3 regions of the Butyrivibrio sp. AE3004 genome follow, and region 3 is predicted to be linked to each of the others. Evidence: predicted binding sites of a transcription regulator. Region 3 holds the regulator's gene; each other region holds the start of a gene.
The links. The regulator Rex, encoded in region 3, represses fermentation and respiration genes when NADH is low (regulators of the CRP and FNR family bind a similar motif). The targets are predictions, from matches to a motif close to ATTGTTAANTANTTAACAAT.
Positions count from the first base shown of each region.

Region 1: a site for Rex is predicted at 3,563-3,582, ahead of ptb (phosphate butyryltransferase). Genes of this name have one in related genera too.
Region 2: a site for Rex is predicted at 2,104-2,123, ahead of pckA (phosphoenolpyruvate carboxykinase (ATP)). Genes of this name have one in related genera too.

Region 1 covers NZ_JNLQ01000002.1:431,169-436,816, forward strand. The annotation lists gene glnA (type I glutamate--ammonia ligase) at 42-1,394, shown strand; gene BV60_RS0104885 (ANTAR domain-containing response regulator) at 1,413-1,964, shown strand; gene BV60_RS0104890 (acyl-CoA thioesterase) at 2,123-2,632, shown strand; gene BV60_RS0104895 (HD-GYP domain-containing protein) at 2,795-3,454, shown strand; gene ptb (phosphate butyryltransferase) at 3,648-4,565, shown strand; gene buk (butyrate kinase) at 4,589-5,648, shown strand, end outside.
Region 2 covers NZ_JNLQ01000002.1:3,224,127-3,229,774, reverse strand. The annotation lists gene BV60_RS0116830 (HD domain-containing protein) at 1-139, shown strand, start outside; gene pckA (phosphoenolpyruvate carboxykinase (ATP)) at 371-1,984, opposite strand; gene BV60_RS0116820 (aminotransferase class I/II-fold pyridoxal phosphate-dependent enzyme) at 2,826-4,283, shown strand; gene BV60_RS0116815 (guanylate kinase) at 4,704-5,300, shown strand; gene BV60_RS0116810 (YaaR family protein) at 5,316-5,648, shown strand, end outside.
Region 3 covers NZ_JNLQ01000002.1:1,394,756-1,400,403, forward strand. The annotation lists gene abc-f (ribosomal protection-like ABC-F family protein) at 1-1,374, shown strand, start outside; gene BV60_RS0109185 (hypothetical protein) at 1,537-1,872, opposite strand; gene BV60_RS0109190 (redox-sensing transcriptional repressor Rex) at 2,183-2,827, shown strand; gene BV60_RS0109195 (hypothetical protein) at 2,898-3,587, shown strand; gene BV60_RS0109200 (bifunctional ADP-dependent NAD(P)H-hydrate dehydratase/NAD(P)H-hydrate epimerase) at 3,559-5,211, shown strand; gene alr (alanine racemase) at 5,227-5,648, shown strand, end outside.

The DNA of each region.
Region 1 (5,648 bases), 960 kb from region 3:
CGTCTTAAAGACACATAGAAAAGACGCAGAAAAGAGGACAAATGGGAAAGCTTACCAAGAAGGATATTTTCAGGATTGTCAACGAAGAGGATGTCGCATTCATAAGGCTTCAGTTCTGTGATATTTTCGGAACTCCGAAGAATATCGCTATCACAGCGGGCCAGCTTGAGAGCGCACTTAATAATGAATGTATGTTTGACGGCTCTGCGATAGAAGGATTTACGGGTATGGAGGGTGAAAGCTCACAGGAAACTTTAAGCGAGATGTATCTGTATCCTGACCTGGACAGTTTTCAGATATATCCCTGGAGACCACAGAGCGGAAAAGTTGCGAGAATGTTCTGTGATGTCTACACTGCGGACAGAAAGCCTTTTTCCGGCGATCCCAGAAGTATTCTGAAAAGAGTACTAAGTGATGCCAAGGAAATGGGAATGACCTTCAAGGCTGATCCGGAGCTTGAGTTTTTTCTGTTTGATCTTGATGATGAAGGGCAGCCGACTACGGAGACTCATGAGAATGCAGGGTATTTTGACCTCGCACCTGCAGACCAGGGTGAGAACGTAAGACGAGACATTATTATGAATCTTGAGGAGCTTGATTTTAATATAACTTCATCCCACCATGAGATTTCTCCGGCCCAGCATGAAATAGATTTTACAGAAGATGATGCTGAAAGAATGGCAGATATGATCATGACCTTTAAGATGACGGTCAAGACAATTGCCAAGAGGCACGGCCTCTATGCGACATTTATGCCAAAGCCCAAAGAAGGTGTAAACGGTTCCGGTATGCACATAAATATTTTGTGTGAGGATGAGGATGGTAACGACCTTTTTTCTGAGAATGGCAATCTGTCTGATATGGCGAAGGAGTTTATTGCCGGAATCCTGGATCACATCTGTGGAATGACGCTGGTTACAAATCCGGGAGTTAATTCCTATAAGCGTCTTGTACCCGGGTACGATGCTCCTGTTAATGTTTCCTGGTCTGCATCCTCAGCAAATAGGAGTGCTCTCATAAGAATTCCTTCCATGTCCGGTAAAAATGCGAGAATAGAGCTTAGAAATCCTGATGCAACCTGTAACCCGTATCTTGCGATCGCACTCATCCTTGCAGCAGGAATGGATGGAATAAAGAGAGGGCTTACACCTCCCGCTGAGCTAAAAATGAATCTGAAAAACAAAACAGATGATGAGCTAAGAAAAACAAAGCTTTCGACTCTTCCCGAAACTCTGGGTGAGGCGATAGAAAGCTATCAGAAGGATAAATTTGTCAGAAAGGTTCTGGGGGATGCGGTTTTCAACAGGTACCTTGACGCAAAGAGAAAAGAATGGAAAAACTTCCGCACATGCGTTACGCAGTGGGAAATCAAAGAATATCTGAACAAGCAGTAAGATAAAGGAAGTAACAGGTTGCAGAATATTATCGTGGCATTCGCAAAGCAGGAGGATGCGCAGAATTTTAAAAGCATATTGATGCGTGGCGGTTTTGAACCTGCCTACGTATGCCTGACCGGAGCTCAGGTTCTTTCAGCTATGGAGAACCTGGGAAACGGTGTGGTAATCTGCGGCTATCGCCTGGGTGATATGCTCTGCACCGAGCTTTCAGAGGATATGCCGGAGTATTTTAAGATGCTCCTTATTGCCAGCAAAGCAAAGGCTGACGACCTTGATCTTTACGGAAAAGAAAATGTAGTTTATCTGCCAACACCCTTGAAGAAGGATGATCTGTTTTCTACCCTCACGATGATGATAGAGGGCGCTGCAATTCGCCGAAAAAAGGTGAAGGAAAAAAGGCGCTTTAGAAGCAGTGAGGATCAAAAAGTTATCGACAGGGCAAAAGCCATACTTATGGAGCGTCATAATATGACTGAGCCTGAAGCCCACAAATATCTTCAGAAATGTTCCATGGATTCCGGAACATCACTCCTTGAAACAGCTGAAATGCTTTTGGCTTTTAAGTAATCACTTAGCGAGGTATTTTCGAGCTTAGTGTACTACTTAGTTCTGGCGAGCGGATGCGAGAGCAGAACTTCCGAAATTTCTTTTATATATATAATGCATAACCAAGGCATATGGTGTGATATAATATATCTATATTTAGCGGAAAACGGAGGGCGGTTATGAATAACAGAGTTTTTCACGTAGATCACCAGATTGCCAGCAAGAATGTAGATGATTCGGCTACCGAATGGACCAGAGTCGTTCAGTACGATGAGATTAATGGGTATGAGCGATTATCCGGCGGAAAGCTTATGAGCTGGATTGACCAGGTTGCAGGTACGGTTGCGTTGAGGCATGCCGGGACGCCTGTCACGACAGCAGCTATCGACAATATGCAATTTAAACAGTCGATAAAGCTTAATGATATAGTGGTTGTTCGCGGTCACATTACCCATGTTGGACGTACTGCTATGGAGATTCGTGTCGACACTTATGTTGAAGATCTCCACACAGGTATGAGACATGTTGTGAACAGAGCATATGTTACTGAAGTATGCATTGATGAAGAGGGTAAGCCAACAACGGTTCCTTATGGTTTAAATGTCCGCACTGAGGTCGAGAGAGCTGAGTGGCAGGGCGCTGAAAGGAGAATAGAGCTTCGTGCACAGAGGAGAAGAGAGGGATTCTGAGTATTGAATTTATTTTTGAAAAAAGACTTCCACTCCTACACTAAAAAGTGTAAAATGGTTTCCTGCGTAGTTTTTTTTCTGCGCAGGAAATTTTGCGTATTATAAGAAAAAAATAATTTTTGTTTTCGAGGGGAGATTACTAAAGAGGGATCAGAAAACAAAATGGAAAACTATGAAGTTAAATATCATCAGCAAAAAAGGCTGATAGATCAGCTTATGCATGCTCTTGCCAGGGTGGCCGATGAAAATGGTAAATATACGAAGGAACATTCTGAGAGAGTCGCACTGTACTCAATGGAAATTGCGAGAAGTATGGGAAAAAGTCGCAAGGAGCAGTACGAGATATATCAGATGGGGCTTCTGCATGATATCGGAAAAATAGGGATTCCCGATTCAATAACCGCTAAACCGGAAGGTCTTCAGGATGATGAATACAGTCTTATGAAACAGCATCCTATGATAGGCGCCAGGATTCTTCAGAATATTACGGAGATTCCGGGGCTTGCTGTGGGCGCCAGATGGCATCACGAGAGATATGACGGAAGCGGATATCCGGATGGGCTTATAGGCAATGCCATTCCTGAAGAAGCACGTATTATAGGCTGTGCAGATGCATATGATGCGATGAGCTCCGAGAGGAATTATTCCGGAGTTATGAAACAGCAGAAGGTAAGAGAAGAAATTGAACGCGGAAAGGGAACTCAGTTTGATCCGAAGATAGCTGACATTCTTCTTCAAATGATAGATGATGACAAAAATTACGTTATGAACTCAGAGGTTCCGACTTATATTATTGAGGAATATTTTTCCAGATTGGAATGAGGAAAAATTCATAGTCAATTGTTATTCTTAATTCCTGCAAGAGTGTAAAAAAATTTAAGCAGAGAAGAATAATTCAATTTTTGAGTTCGATTGAAAAGCATGACACATCGTGGTAAAATTTTAACGATGTGCCATGTTTTTTATTAATTGTGGCTCAATATAAATTTGTTTATATAACCCAGGAGGTACACTGATGAGTAAGAGTTTCGACGATATTCTTGCAAAGTTAAAGACAGCCAGCACTAAGAAGCTTGCAGTAGCTTGTGCACAGGATGAGCCTGTTCTTGAGGCTGTTAAGCTGGCAAAGGAGCGCGGCATCGCAGATGCTATTCTTGTAGGCGATAAGGAAGAAATTGAGAAGATTGCTGCAGGTATGGGCATGGATCTTTCACAGTTCGAAATTATCGATGAGAAGGATACAGTAGAGGCTGCAACTAAGGCAGTATCACTTGTTCATGATGGCAAGGCTGATATTTATATGAAGGGACAGCTTGATTCCAAGACATTCCTTAAGTCTGTTTTGAATAAGGAAGTTGGACTTCGTACAGGTCGTCCTCTTTCTCATGTATGTGTGTTTGAGATTCCCGGCATTGACCGTCTTCTTTTCCTTACAGACGTTGCTTTCATGCCTTATCCCACTCTTGAAGATAAAAAGGTTATCATTGAATATACAGTAAATGTTGCAAGAGCTTGTGGCGTTGAGTGTCCTAAGGTTGCTCCTCTTGCAGCTGTTGAAGTTGTAAATGACAAGATGCCCGTAACTGTTGAGGCTGCTGAGCTTACACGTCTCAATGAGGCAGGTGAGATTAAGAACTGCATCGTTGACGGACCTCTTTCAATGGATCTTGCAATCGATCCTTCTGCGGCAGAACACAAGGCAGGCGCTAAGGACCGTAAGATTGTAGGTGACGCAGATATCCTTCTTTTCCCTGATATTCATGCAGGTAACCTTACATACAAGACAATCGTTCGTCTTGCTACAGTTAAGAACGGTAACATCCTTACAGGAACCAAGGCTCCCGTAATTCTTACATCACGTTCTGATTCTGTTGAGGTTAAGCTCAACTCTATCGCACTTGCAGCAGTAGTAGCAGAAGAGAAGAATTTATAATAAGGGAAAAAGGAGAGAAAACCATGATCAAAAGTTTAATTATCAATCCGGGTTCCACATCAACAAAGCTTGGTATTTTCGAGGATGAGACACTTAAAATGGATGAGACACTCCGCCATCCCACAGAGGAGATTGCAAAGTATGATCACATCACTGATCAGCTTGGCTGGAGAAAGGAACTCATTCTTAACTTCCTCAAAGAGTCAAATGTAGACGTAAAGTCTTTCAATGTTATTGTAGGCCGCGGCGGACTTGTTAAGCCCATCCCCGGTGGTACATACGAGGTTAATGATGCTCTTCTTAAGGACCTCAAGGCAGGTGTTCAGGGTGAACACGCAAGTAACCTTGGCGGACTTCTTGCAAAGGAAATCGCTGACGAGATCGGTGTTCCTTCCTACATCGTAGATCCTGTTGTTGTAGACGAGCTCTGCGATGAAGCAAGAGTTTCAGGTCTTCCTGAGCTTCCCAGAGTATCAATTTTCCATGCACTCAATCAGAAGGCTGTTGCCAGAAGATTTGCAAAGGAAAACAACAAGAAGTATGAGGATATCAATCTTGTAGTAGTTCACCTTGGCGGCGGCGTTTCCGTAGGTGCTCACAAGAATGGTCAGATCATCGACGTATTCAACGCTCTTGATGGTGACGGAGCTATGTCTCCTGAGCGTGCAGGCGGACTTCCTACAGGTGGTCTTATTAAGCTTTGCTTCTCAGGAAAATATTCTGAGGCAGAGGTTAGAAAGATGGCAGTTGGTAATGGCGGTTTCAATGCATGGCTTGGAACCAACGATATGAGAAACGTTATCAAGATGAGAGATGAGGGTAATGAGAAGGCAAAGCTTGTTATCGATGCGTTCATCTTCCAACTTGCAAAGAATATCGGATCAATGGCAGCAGTACTTGACGGTAAGGTTGATCAGATCATCATTACAGGTGGTATTGCTTATAATGCACCTCTTATGGAAAGACTTTCAGAGAAGGTTAAATTCATTGCACCTGTAACTGTATATCCCGGTGAGGATGAGCTTCTTGCGCTTGCACAGGGAGCACTTCGTGTAATGAATGGCGAAGAGAAAGCTAAGATTT
Region 2 (5,648 bases), 1.8 Mb from region 3:
TATGTGGCCGCTTACAATTGTTCCTCCTCTTTGCAGAGAAGCCTGGATTGTAACATTAGCAGATAAATATTGTTCAACAATGGAAACATTTGGGATTCATAAAGCAAAAGTGAAAGCTCATTATATTGATTTACCATAATTTAATTGTGAGCAAATTTCGTATAGTATAATAGATTATTACAGAGACATTTCGAATACATAAGATATAATAAAAATATCTATGAAGCAATAAATATAGCTAATCAAGCTTTTTTGAGGGTTTGCCAAGCGTTATGAGGGTCTGACTAGAGAGTTAGGCTCTTTTATTATGGATTAAGCAGAAAAAAGGGTGGTCGTTTGACCACCCTTTAATTATTAAGATATTGATTTATTAAAGCTGAGGACCAGCAGCTACGAGAGCTTTACCAGCGTCATTACCTTCGTATTTCTTGAAGTTCTTTGTGAATCTATCAGCAAGATCCTTAGCCTTTGCTTCCCATTCAGAAGCATCAGCATATGTATCACGAGGATCAAGGATTGCAGGATCAACACCAGGAAGAGATGTAGGAACTTCGAAATCGAAGATCGGGATCTTCTTTGTTTCTGCTTTGTTTACATCACCATTAAGAATAGCATCAATGATACCGCGAGTATCCTTGATAGAGATTCTCTTACCAGTTCCATTCCAACCGGTGTTAACAAGGTATGCCTTAGCACCTGACTTCTGCATCTTCTTAACAAGTTCTTCACCATACTTTGTAGGATGAAGCTCAAGGAATGCCTGACCGAAGCAAGCAGAGAATGTAGGTGTGGGTTCTGTTATACCACGTTCTGTACCAGCAAGCTTAGCTGTGAAACCTGAAAGGAAATAATACTGGGTCTGCTCAGGTGTAAGGATTGATACAGGAGGAAGAACACCAAATGCATCAGCTGAAAGGAAGATAACATTCTTAGCATCAGGACCTGCAGAAATCTTGTTAACCTTAGAAACGATGTTTTCAATATGATCGATAGGATAAGATACACGAGTATTCTCTGTTACACTCTTATCTTCAAAATCAATCTTACCATCAGCTGCAACAGTAACGTTCTCGAGAAGAGCGTTTCTCTTGATAGCATTGTAGATATCAGGCTCGGCGTCCTTATCAAGGCCGATTACCTTTGCGTAGCATCCACCCTCGAAGTTGAATACACCATTATCATCCCAACCATGTTCATCATCACCGATGAGAAGTCTCTTAGGATCAGTTGAAAGTGTTGTCTTACCTGTTCCGGAAAGACCAAAGAAGATAGCAGTATTTTTACCTTCCATATCTGTGTTAGCAGAGCAGTGCATGGAAGCCATGCCCTTAAGAGGAAGATAATAGTTCATCATGGAGAACATACCCTTCTTCATTTCACCGCCATACCAAGTATTGATGATAACCTGCTCACGACTTGTGATGTTGAATGCAACACATGTCTCAGAGTTGAGACCAAGATCTTTATAGTTTTCAACCTTTGCCTTTGAAGCGTTATAAACAACGAAATCAGGTGTGAAATCAGCAAGCTCAGCAACTGTAGGCTGAATGAACATATTCTTTATAAAGTGTGCCTGCCAAGCAACTTCAACGATGAAACGTACAGCCATGCGAGAATCTTTGTTAGCACCGCAGAAAGCATCTACAACAAAAAGTCTCTTATCGCAAAGCTCTTTCTTAGCGATTTCCTTAACAGTATTCCAAGTATCTTCTGTCATAGGATGGTTGTCGTTTTTGTACTCATCAGATGTCCACCATACAGTATCCTTTGAGTTATCATCCATTACGATATACTTGTCTTTAGGAGAACGTCCTGTATAAATACCTGTCATAACGTTAACAGCACCAAGCTCTGTTTCCTGACCTTTTTCATAACCTGTGAGATCAGACTTCATCTCTTCTTCATATAAAAGCTCGTATGAAGGGTTGTGAACAATCTCAGTTGTGCCTGTAATGCCATACTGTGTTAAATTGATTTCTGCCATTTCTTAAACTCCTTTTCTTTTTCTATTATGATAGCTGATTGTCTGATAAAACATCAGCTAAACGCTCATACACTACATTATACAATATTTTGTTAGAAAAATAACTTGTAATATAGAAAATTTACAAATAATTAAAAATTATATGCAGATAAATGTTTATATTATGAAAAAATAGATTTATTAGAGCTTTTGCTAGATAATTACAATATAATTATATAATCTTAATATAATAAGATTACTACAACAATTTTTATAGTGAAAATATTGTAATTGAACAAAGGCAGACTAAGAGAAATAGATAATTCTTTTTTAGATGATAATAAAATAGTTATTTATGTTTTTCTTTGGATAACAATAGTATAAATGCAAATATAAAAAATTATTGTTATTTCAAAATAACTGAGAAAAACAAATAGTATATAAAAACAAAAAATATAAATGTTGAAATTATAGTGATTATTTAGATCAGTAATTTAATAAAAAAATTAAGAATATAAAAAGGATGCGGAAATAAGAATATACGTAGAATGCATAAATAAGAATGTAAAGAGGATGCATAAAATAAGAATATAAGTAGAATACATAAATTAAAATGAAAAGAGGATGCATAAAATAAGAATATAAGTAGAATACATAAATTTAGAATGTAAAGAGGATGCACAAAATTAGAATATAAGAAGAATACATAAATTAGAATGTAAAGAGGATGCACAAAATTAGAATATAAGAAGAATACATAAATTAAAATGTAAAGATGATACATGAAATGAGAATATTATGAGAAAATATAAAATAAGAATGTAAAGAAGACGTTTAAAAAAATATATAGAGGCTTAAGAATATGGAATCTTTAAAAAAAGAGTTAGAGAAATTAAATAGAAGCAAATTATACCCTTTTCATATGCCTGGACATAAGAGAAATCCTTGTGCCGGAAGTATGGCTGGATATATGGATATAGATATAACTGAGATAGATGGTTTTGATAATCTTCATGACGCTGAAGGCATTTTGCTAGATATCGAAAAAAAGGCAAGCAGATTATATGGAGTAGGTGAAACACATTTATTGGTAAATGGTAGTACATCAGGTATTTTAGCTGCTATCTCTGCTGCTATACCGGCAGGTGGAAAGCTTCTGGCAGGTAGAAATTCGCATAAAGCATTATATCATGCAGCTTATATAAGAAGACTGGAACTTAGCTATTTGAAACCGGTAATGCTTAGGCTAGATAATACTTCATTTGTATGGGGAGGAATTGATCCAGAGTGTGTAAAAGCGGAATTAGAGAAAGATAATAGTATTGAAGCTGTATTTATTACTTCTCCGACTTATGACGGAATATGTTCAAACATTCGAGAAATATCTGAAGTATGTCATAGGTTTAGTATACCATTGATAGTTGATGCTGCACATGGAGCACATTTTGGATTATTTAAAGATTTACCCGAAAATGCAATTACACAATGTGCAGATATTATTATACATAGTGTTCATAAGACTCTGGCGTCAATGACACAGACAGCTTTAATTCATGTTCAGGGAAACCTGATAAATAGAGAAATGCTAAGAAGGTTTCTTAGAATTTATCAATCAAGTAGTCCATCGTATGTCTTAATGTCATCTATTGATTCATGTATAAATGATATTTTAGATAGAGGAGATGAGATATTTGGAAGGTTAATTGAATATAAGAAGAGAATTCTAAGAGAAACAATTAATTGTAATTATCTTTTTATTCCGGGAGAAGATTGTATAAAGGATCCATGTAAGGTGCTTGTTTTCGTGAGAAACAGAGCTATTACGGGACAACAGATATATGATATACTTCGTTTAGATTATGATTTGCAGCCTGAGATGGCAGGTGATGATTATGTGTTATTGATCATTACAGGATATGATTCTGATGACGGAATTGATCGGCTTATTAAGGCAATAAATGAAATAGATAATAAGCTGAATTTTAAAATAAATAATAAAGATGTAAATAATAGTACGAGTGAGAATATATGTAAGGAATTTACAGTAAGTGACAATTATCCTAAAGCACTGCTTCCAATCTATAAAGCATGGGATTCAACACGGGAAGAATTGGATATTTCACTTGCAACAGGAAGAATATCCGGAGAGTTTGTTAATTTATATCCACCGGGTATACCATTAATTGTACCTGGAGAAGTGTTTACAAAAGAACTTATAAATAGTATAGGCCATTATATTAATGATGGAAGAAATATTCAAGGTGTCAATATTTTGCAAAATGGGGAAAGGAAAGTCAGTATTGTTTTACCTGATAGATAATGTGATAAATGATACTGATATCGTCCGAGAATGCTTAGCATAATCAAGTAACAACAAATACAGCAGCTTGGTATGTATCATCTAAAAATATTCGTTTAACCCGGAAATATGAAACTATTTGTATAAAGAAAATATAGAATAAAAATAATATGGATTACAATAAAAATAAGTAGCATATTCATAAAGATGAAGGAAAGACAGTTCCCGCAAGGTGGAAAAAGATAAAGTAGTTAAGCACATGGAAGTACTGCCAGGAAAAGCCACTATTGCGTGTCATCAGCTCGTACCGTAAACAGACACAGAGAGAAAATATACTTTTTACGATAATAAGAAATATAGAGAAAAATAAGAGTTATGGAAAAATAAGAGTTATAGAAAAATAAGAGCTGTAGAAAAAATAAGAAAGTAAGAAATTGTTTTATGGGAAAAATATTTGAGATAATGGGCAGAAGCTCATGTGGAAAGGATACAATTTATAAAAGCCTCCTTGAAAGAGGAAAAGTTGATCTTAAAAAGGTAATTATTTACACAACCAGACCAATGAGAGAAAAGGAACAAGACGGAGTTCAGTATTTCTTTTGTAGTATAGAACGTTACGAGAAGTTCAGAGAGAATAGAAAGATAATTGAGGAACGCACATACGAAACTATGTATGGACCCTGGCATTACTTTACGGTAGATGATGGACAGATAGATCTTTCGAAGGGGAACTATCTTATTATTGGTACTGTTGAAATGTTTAAATCAATGAGAGAGTATTTTGGAAAAGAAAATGTTGTACCATTGATGATAAGTGCAACGGATGGATCTATTATGCAAAGGGCCATGCATAGAGAATTGAAGCAGGAGGAGCCAAAATATGATGAAATGTGCAGGAGATTTTTGGCTGATAAGTCTGACTATGCAGATGAAAAGCTAAAGGAAGCCGGTATAATGAGAACTTTTAACAATGACGGCGATCTTATAGACTGTATTGAAGAGATAGAAAGTTTCATTATTCAAGAAACAGGTAACTGATTTAAGAGGTTTTTTATGGATATAAGGATAGACAATATTCAGCAAACTACACAGGTACAGCAGACACAACAGTCTCAGGAGGTGAGTGGAGACTTCAAATTTACTCTCACCAGCAAGATTGAAGATTCTACTTTGGCTGAGCGCCTTAACATGATGATGCAGGATATTGTTCAGCAGGGGAAACAGATATCCAAAAAAAATGACATACGAGACATGCAGAGATATCGGATACTTATCAAGGATTTTTTGAATGAGATTGTAACCAGGTCTCACGCTTTTTCCAGAGAAAATTTTCTGGATAGGAGAGGAAGGCATAGGGTCTATGGAATTATAAGACTAATTGATGAA
Region 3 (5,648 bases):
GGTGCGGTTCTAATAGTTTCACACGATAGATATTTCCTTGACAGAATAGCCGGGAAGGTTATTGAAATAGATCAGACAAGCGCAGATGTTTACATCGGAAACTATACTGCATATGCAAAAAAACGTGAGCAGATAAGAGCTGCAAAGCTCAAGGCATACCTTAACCAACAGGCTGAGATAAAGCATCAGGAAGAAGTTATTGAAAAATTAAAACAGTTTAACAGAGAAAAAAGTATCAAGAGAGCTGAAAGCAGAGAGAAGATGCTTGATAAGATAGAGCGTCTCGAAAAGCCTTCGGAAATTCGCGATGATATGAGAATAACGTTAACGCCTTCATGTATAAGCGGAAATGACGTAATGCATGTGGATTCCATATCGAAATCCTTTGGAAGTGAGAAGCTGTTTGAGAACATTAGCTTTGATGTAAAGCGCGGTGAAAAGGTTGCTATTATCGGCGATAACGGAACAGGAAAGACAACCATGCTTAAGATAATAAATGGCATGGAATCTTTGGATGACGGTGAGATAACTCTGGGAGTAAAAGTACATATTGGTTACTATGACCAGGAACATCAGGTTCTTCATGATGAAAAAACTTTATTTGAAGAACTGTCAGATGCATATCCTACTATGAATAATACAGAGATTCGAAACACACTTGCCGCATTTTTGTTTACCGGAGATGATGTGTTTAAAAGAATAGGTGATCTGTCAGGCGGTGAGAAGGGCAGAGTTTCACTTGCAAAGCTTATGCTTTCAGATGCGAATTTTCTGATTCTTGATGAGCCTACAAACCATTTGGATATAACCAGTAAGGAAATTCTTGAGGATGCTATAAGCGGCTATGAAGGTACGGTACTTTATGTCAGCCACGACAGATATTTTATTAATAAAACAGCTACAAGAATACTTGACCTGACTCACGGTAGATTGATTAATTATTTGGGTAATTACGATTATTACATGGAACACTGTGAGGAACAGACAAACAGGGTGCTCACTGAAAGCGGTAATGCTTCAAGCTTTGGAAGGGGAATAGATATGAATGCTTCCGAAGCTGCGCAGGGTAGCTCTTTCGGTAAGCTTGCAGGCGCTTCCAAGACGGCTCCATCTGATAATGGAAGTACGGGAGCTGCAGACTGGAAAGCACAAAAAGAAGAAGCTGCCAGAAAACGTAAACAGGAAGCTGCAATAAAAAAATGTGAAGATGAGATTGCAAAACTGGAGGAAAGAAATGAAAAGATTAATGAAGAACTTCTGGACCCTTCTGTTGCAACGGATCTTGCAAAAGTACGAAAGCTATCCGATGAACTGACCGCTAATGAGGAAAGACTTGGCATTCTTTATGATGAATGGGCAACACTAAGTGAATAAATACCATTGATTTACATGAAATATCAGGATAAAAAGTCCCGGACATATATAATCTTTCAACTTTAAAAGAACTCTGTTTGTAAATTGAAAGATTATATATGTCCGGGATTTTGATGTTCCGGATTTCTTCGAGCGTCTAACGAGTCTTTCCTGAATTATATATCAGGCAAAAGCATCAAAAGATCCGCCGCTTTGTCCATAGGAATAACCGCTAAGATCACGCCCATAACCAACTGTAGCACTGCCAAACTTAGATGCAATCTGGTTAAATTGCTGATTGACCTTTAATGATTCTTCCTTACCATCAGTGCTTGCGACTTCTCCAACCTTCACTTCCTGTGCATTTGGGTATACAACGGGAGCAACTGTTGCAATGTCGCCCACAGCCTTATGCTTATCATAGACATCTGAAACAGGTGCCTGATTTGATAAAGACATATTCATAGGCTGTGCCTGGTAGACGTTATATCCGCCTAATCCGCCAATAGACATTCCCATAATTTTATGACCTCATATACTTAAAAAACGACATAGTCACATACTTGTATTATAAAGGGTAATTAGAAATTATTTATAAATTTGTTATTAAAGAAAAAACAAATTCACTTATAGTCGAAAGTTATTTTATCAGTAAATATCTATGCTGAAAGAATTTTTTTACTTCAAAAAATAAAAGCAAAACCTTATTGTGTATTCATTTGTCTACATTGACTATATTTTAACAGATAGTATAATTATAATATCCGGATTTTTAGAGCAAAATATTAAAAGCGCAATATATTCGGAGAAATACATGGTTGGAGGAAACATGGCGAGAAAAGAAATTTCTCAGGCGGTTATAAGTCGTCTGCCACGATATTTCAGATATCTCGGAGAACTCAAGGATCAGGGAATTACCCGCATATCTTCTCAGGAGCTCAGCGATATCATGAAGGTAACTGCTTCTCAGATAAGACAGGACTTTAATAACTTTGGAGGCTTTGGGCAGCAAGGTTATGGATACAATGTAGAATATCTTTATGAAGAGATAGGAAAAATATTAGGGCTTGGTAGAGAGCACACACTTATTATCATAGGTGCGGGACATTTGGGGCAGGCGTTATCAGGTTATAATAATTTTTTTAACAGAGGTTTTATTTTTAAAGGTGCATTTGATCTAAATCCGGATCTTCACGGAAAGAAGATTCGTGATATAGAGATAAGGCCCATAGAGGAGATCGAAAGTTTTGTAAGGGAAAACAAAATTGAGATAGCTGTTCTTACAATCCCGAAGGATCAGGCTGTTCCAATGGCTGATAAACTTGTAAAATGCGGTATTAAAGCAATTTGGAATTTTGCACACGTAGATCTTGAAGTTCCACCGTATGTACAGGTTGAAAATGTTCATCTTTCGGATTCACTTATGAAGCTGTCTTACAGTATTGACAGATATGAAAGTTCCCACAAAAAGTAAGAATCGGTTTCAGACCGGTAGAAGACAGCTAAAACCATGCGTTTACAGATGAGAGCATGAGGATTCCGATATGGCCAAGAGCGACAATAATTATTCCGATGCACTTATTGGAAAGGATGTGCCTATCCTTTTCAAAGATGAAAAATGGCAACAGCTTTTTACACTAAGCCCCAAGACCGCAAAAATTAAAGGGATTGAGGCTGAGCTTATTAAGCTTGTTGCAAAGCAGGAAGAAATAAGAGAGAAGATTAAAGACATAAAACGTCTTAAAAAGAAGCTTCTTGGAGAAATTGTTGTTTTAAGGGATGACGCTGACAAAAATCCAAAACAAAGAAAAAAGCTTGAAGCCGAAATGGATGACCACACGAGGCTGATCAAGGAATGTAATGAGAAAATAGAAGGCTGTGAGGATGAAATGCTTGGCCTTCCCAGGGAAATATACCAGGTTAACTATCAGCTCATGGTTGAAACTATGGAGCTATTTTACAAAAGGATACATGACAATACAGTTGAAATAACTGCGATTGATGAATGGGTATCCCAGGTAAGGGTCCAGCTAAAAAAGAATATTATACGGATGCAGGAAAAGGAGATAGAAAATTTTAACGTTTATTCATATATGCACAATATATTTGGCCCTGAAGTTATAGACCTGTTTGACTTAAAATACGATCCGGAAAGAAGGCACCCTATTGTAAAGCCGGGAATGGAAGAACGTGATGGGATAATATATGACGAAGAAAAATTTACCGATAGTTGATAAAAACTCAAGATATGTAGTAAGCGCTGCCGAAATGAAGAGATGTGATCAGGCTACGATAGATCACTTTGGAATCCCTCAGGATGTTCTGATGGAAAGGGCGGCGCTTTCTATATGCAAATATGTAAAAAAGTCATTGCCCGCAGGCGGACGAGTGCTGATATTTGCAGGAAGCGGAAATAACGGTGGTGACGGAATAGCTGCTGCAAGAATTCTGCATCAGGATGATATTCCTGTTGTTCTTGTGCTTGTCAACCACAAGCTGAATGAAAAAGCAGCTTCTTCAAAGAGAACAAAAGCATGTGAACAGCAGCTGAAAATTGCCCTGTCTTACGGTGTTACAGTGATTGATTTTGATGCTTCAAGTATAAATAACGAGATTAAAAGAAGTTCGGTAATTGTTGATGCCATGCTTGGTATAGGTTGCACAAGAGATCTTGAAGGTGACTACAAATCTGCAGTATGTGAGATTAACTACTCGAAGGAGGATTTTGATGAAAAAGCACCTCACGTAATTTCTGCAGATATACCTACAGGGATAAATGCAGATACAGGTCAGGTTCAGGGACATGCAATCTGTGCTGATGAAACTGTTACCTTCGGCTTTCTGAAAATGGGCTGTGCTTTTTATCCAGGGGCTGCTCATTCCGGAGAGATTCATATTGTAAATATAGGAATTACCGATGATGGATTTCTTAATGAACCTCCAAGGTTCAAATATATAGATATACCTGATGTTTCCGAAATGGCTAAGCTTTTACTTCCGAAAAGAAATCCGGCAGGTAACAAAGGATCTTTCGGAAAAGTTCTTATTGCCGCAGGGTCAAAGAGAATAAGCGGAGCATGTATTATGGCCGCAGAGAGCTGCCTGAGAAGCGGCGCTGGAATGGTGCGTGTCTTTACTGAAAAGACAAATCTTTCTGCGGTTCAAACACTTCTTCCAGAGGCAATGACAGATATATATTGCGAGGAAGACTTTGATACAAATGAAAGCGAAGTATTTAAAGCTGCAAAAGATAATCTTTTAAATGCTTTATTATGGTCCGATGCCGTTGTTTGCGGTCCGGGTATCGGAAAGGGAAAGGCAGGAAGAGAAATCCTTAGTATAATTTTGGAAAATGCAAAGCTCCCATTGGTTTTGGATGCTGATGCGCTAAACATAATATCTGATGATGAGGAAACAAGAAAACTTATTTGCGGTTACGAAGCGGATATGGTTATGACACCTCATCTTGCTGAGTTTTCCAGACTTATAGATAAAAACATACATGATTGCAGACTATGTATGATAGATGAAACCATAAAGCTTGCAAAAGAATTTCATGCGTGTATTATATGTAAAGATGCCAGAAGTCTTATTACTGATGGAGAAAGATGTTTTATTAATCTCAGTGGAAATGACGGAATGGCTACCGCAGGAAGCGGAGATGTGCTGGCAGGACTTATTGGTGCACTTGTGGTTTCGGGTTTTTCAAATGTTACCGAAGCTGCTGCAATTGGTGCTTATATGCACGGTGTTGCCGGAGATATGGCTGCGATAAAAAACGGAAGGCAGGGTATGACTGCCAGAGACATTTCCGGAGGTCTCAGGGATATTTTCTCCGGACAAAGTAATATTTTGTAAAAGAGGCAATAAATAATGCTGGATGAATTTTCAAGAGTTTATGCAAAAATAGATTTGGATGCGATTTCACAAAATGTTGAAAATATGTATAATTCGCTACCAAGAAACACAAGGATGCTTGCAGTTGTAAAGACAGACGGATATGGATACGGTGCAGTACCTATCGCGAGAATGCTGCAAAATGATGCCTATATATGGGGATTTGCAACGGCAACAGCGGAGGAAGCGTTTGAGCTTCGTGAGGCCGGAGTAAGCAAACCGATTCTGGTTTTGGGATATACATTTCCATATGCTTACGAGAGAATGTTAAGAGAAAACATAAGGCCTGCTGTTTTCAGATACGATATGCTCAATCACCTTTCTGAAAGAGTAAAAAAGAGAAGAGCGCAGGGAGGAAATGAGATTTTTCATGTTCATATAGCTGTTGACTGTGGCAT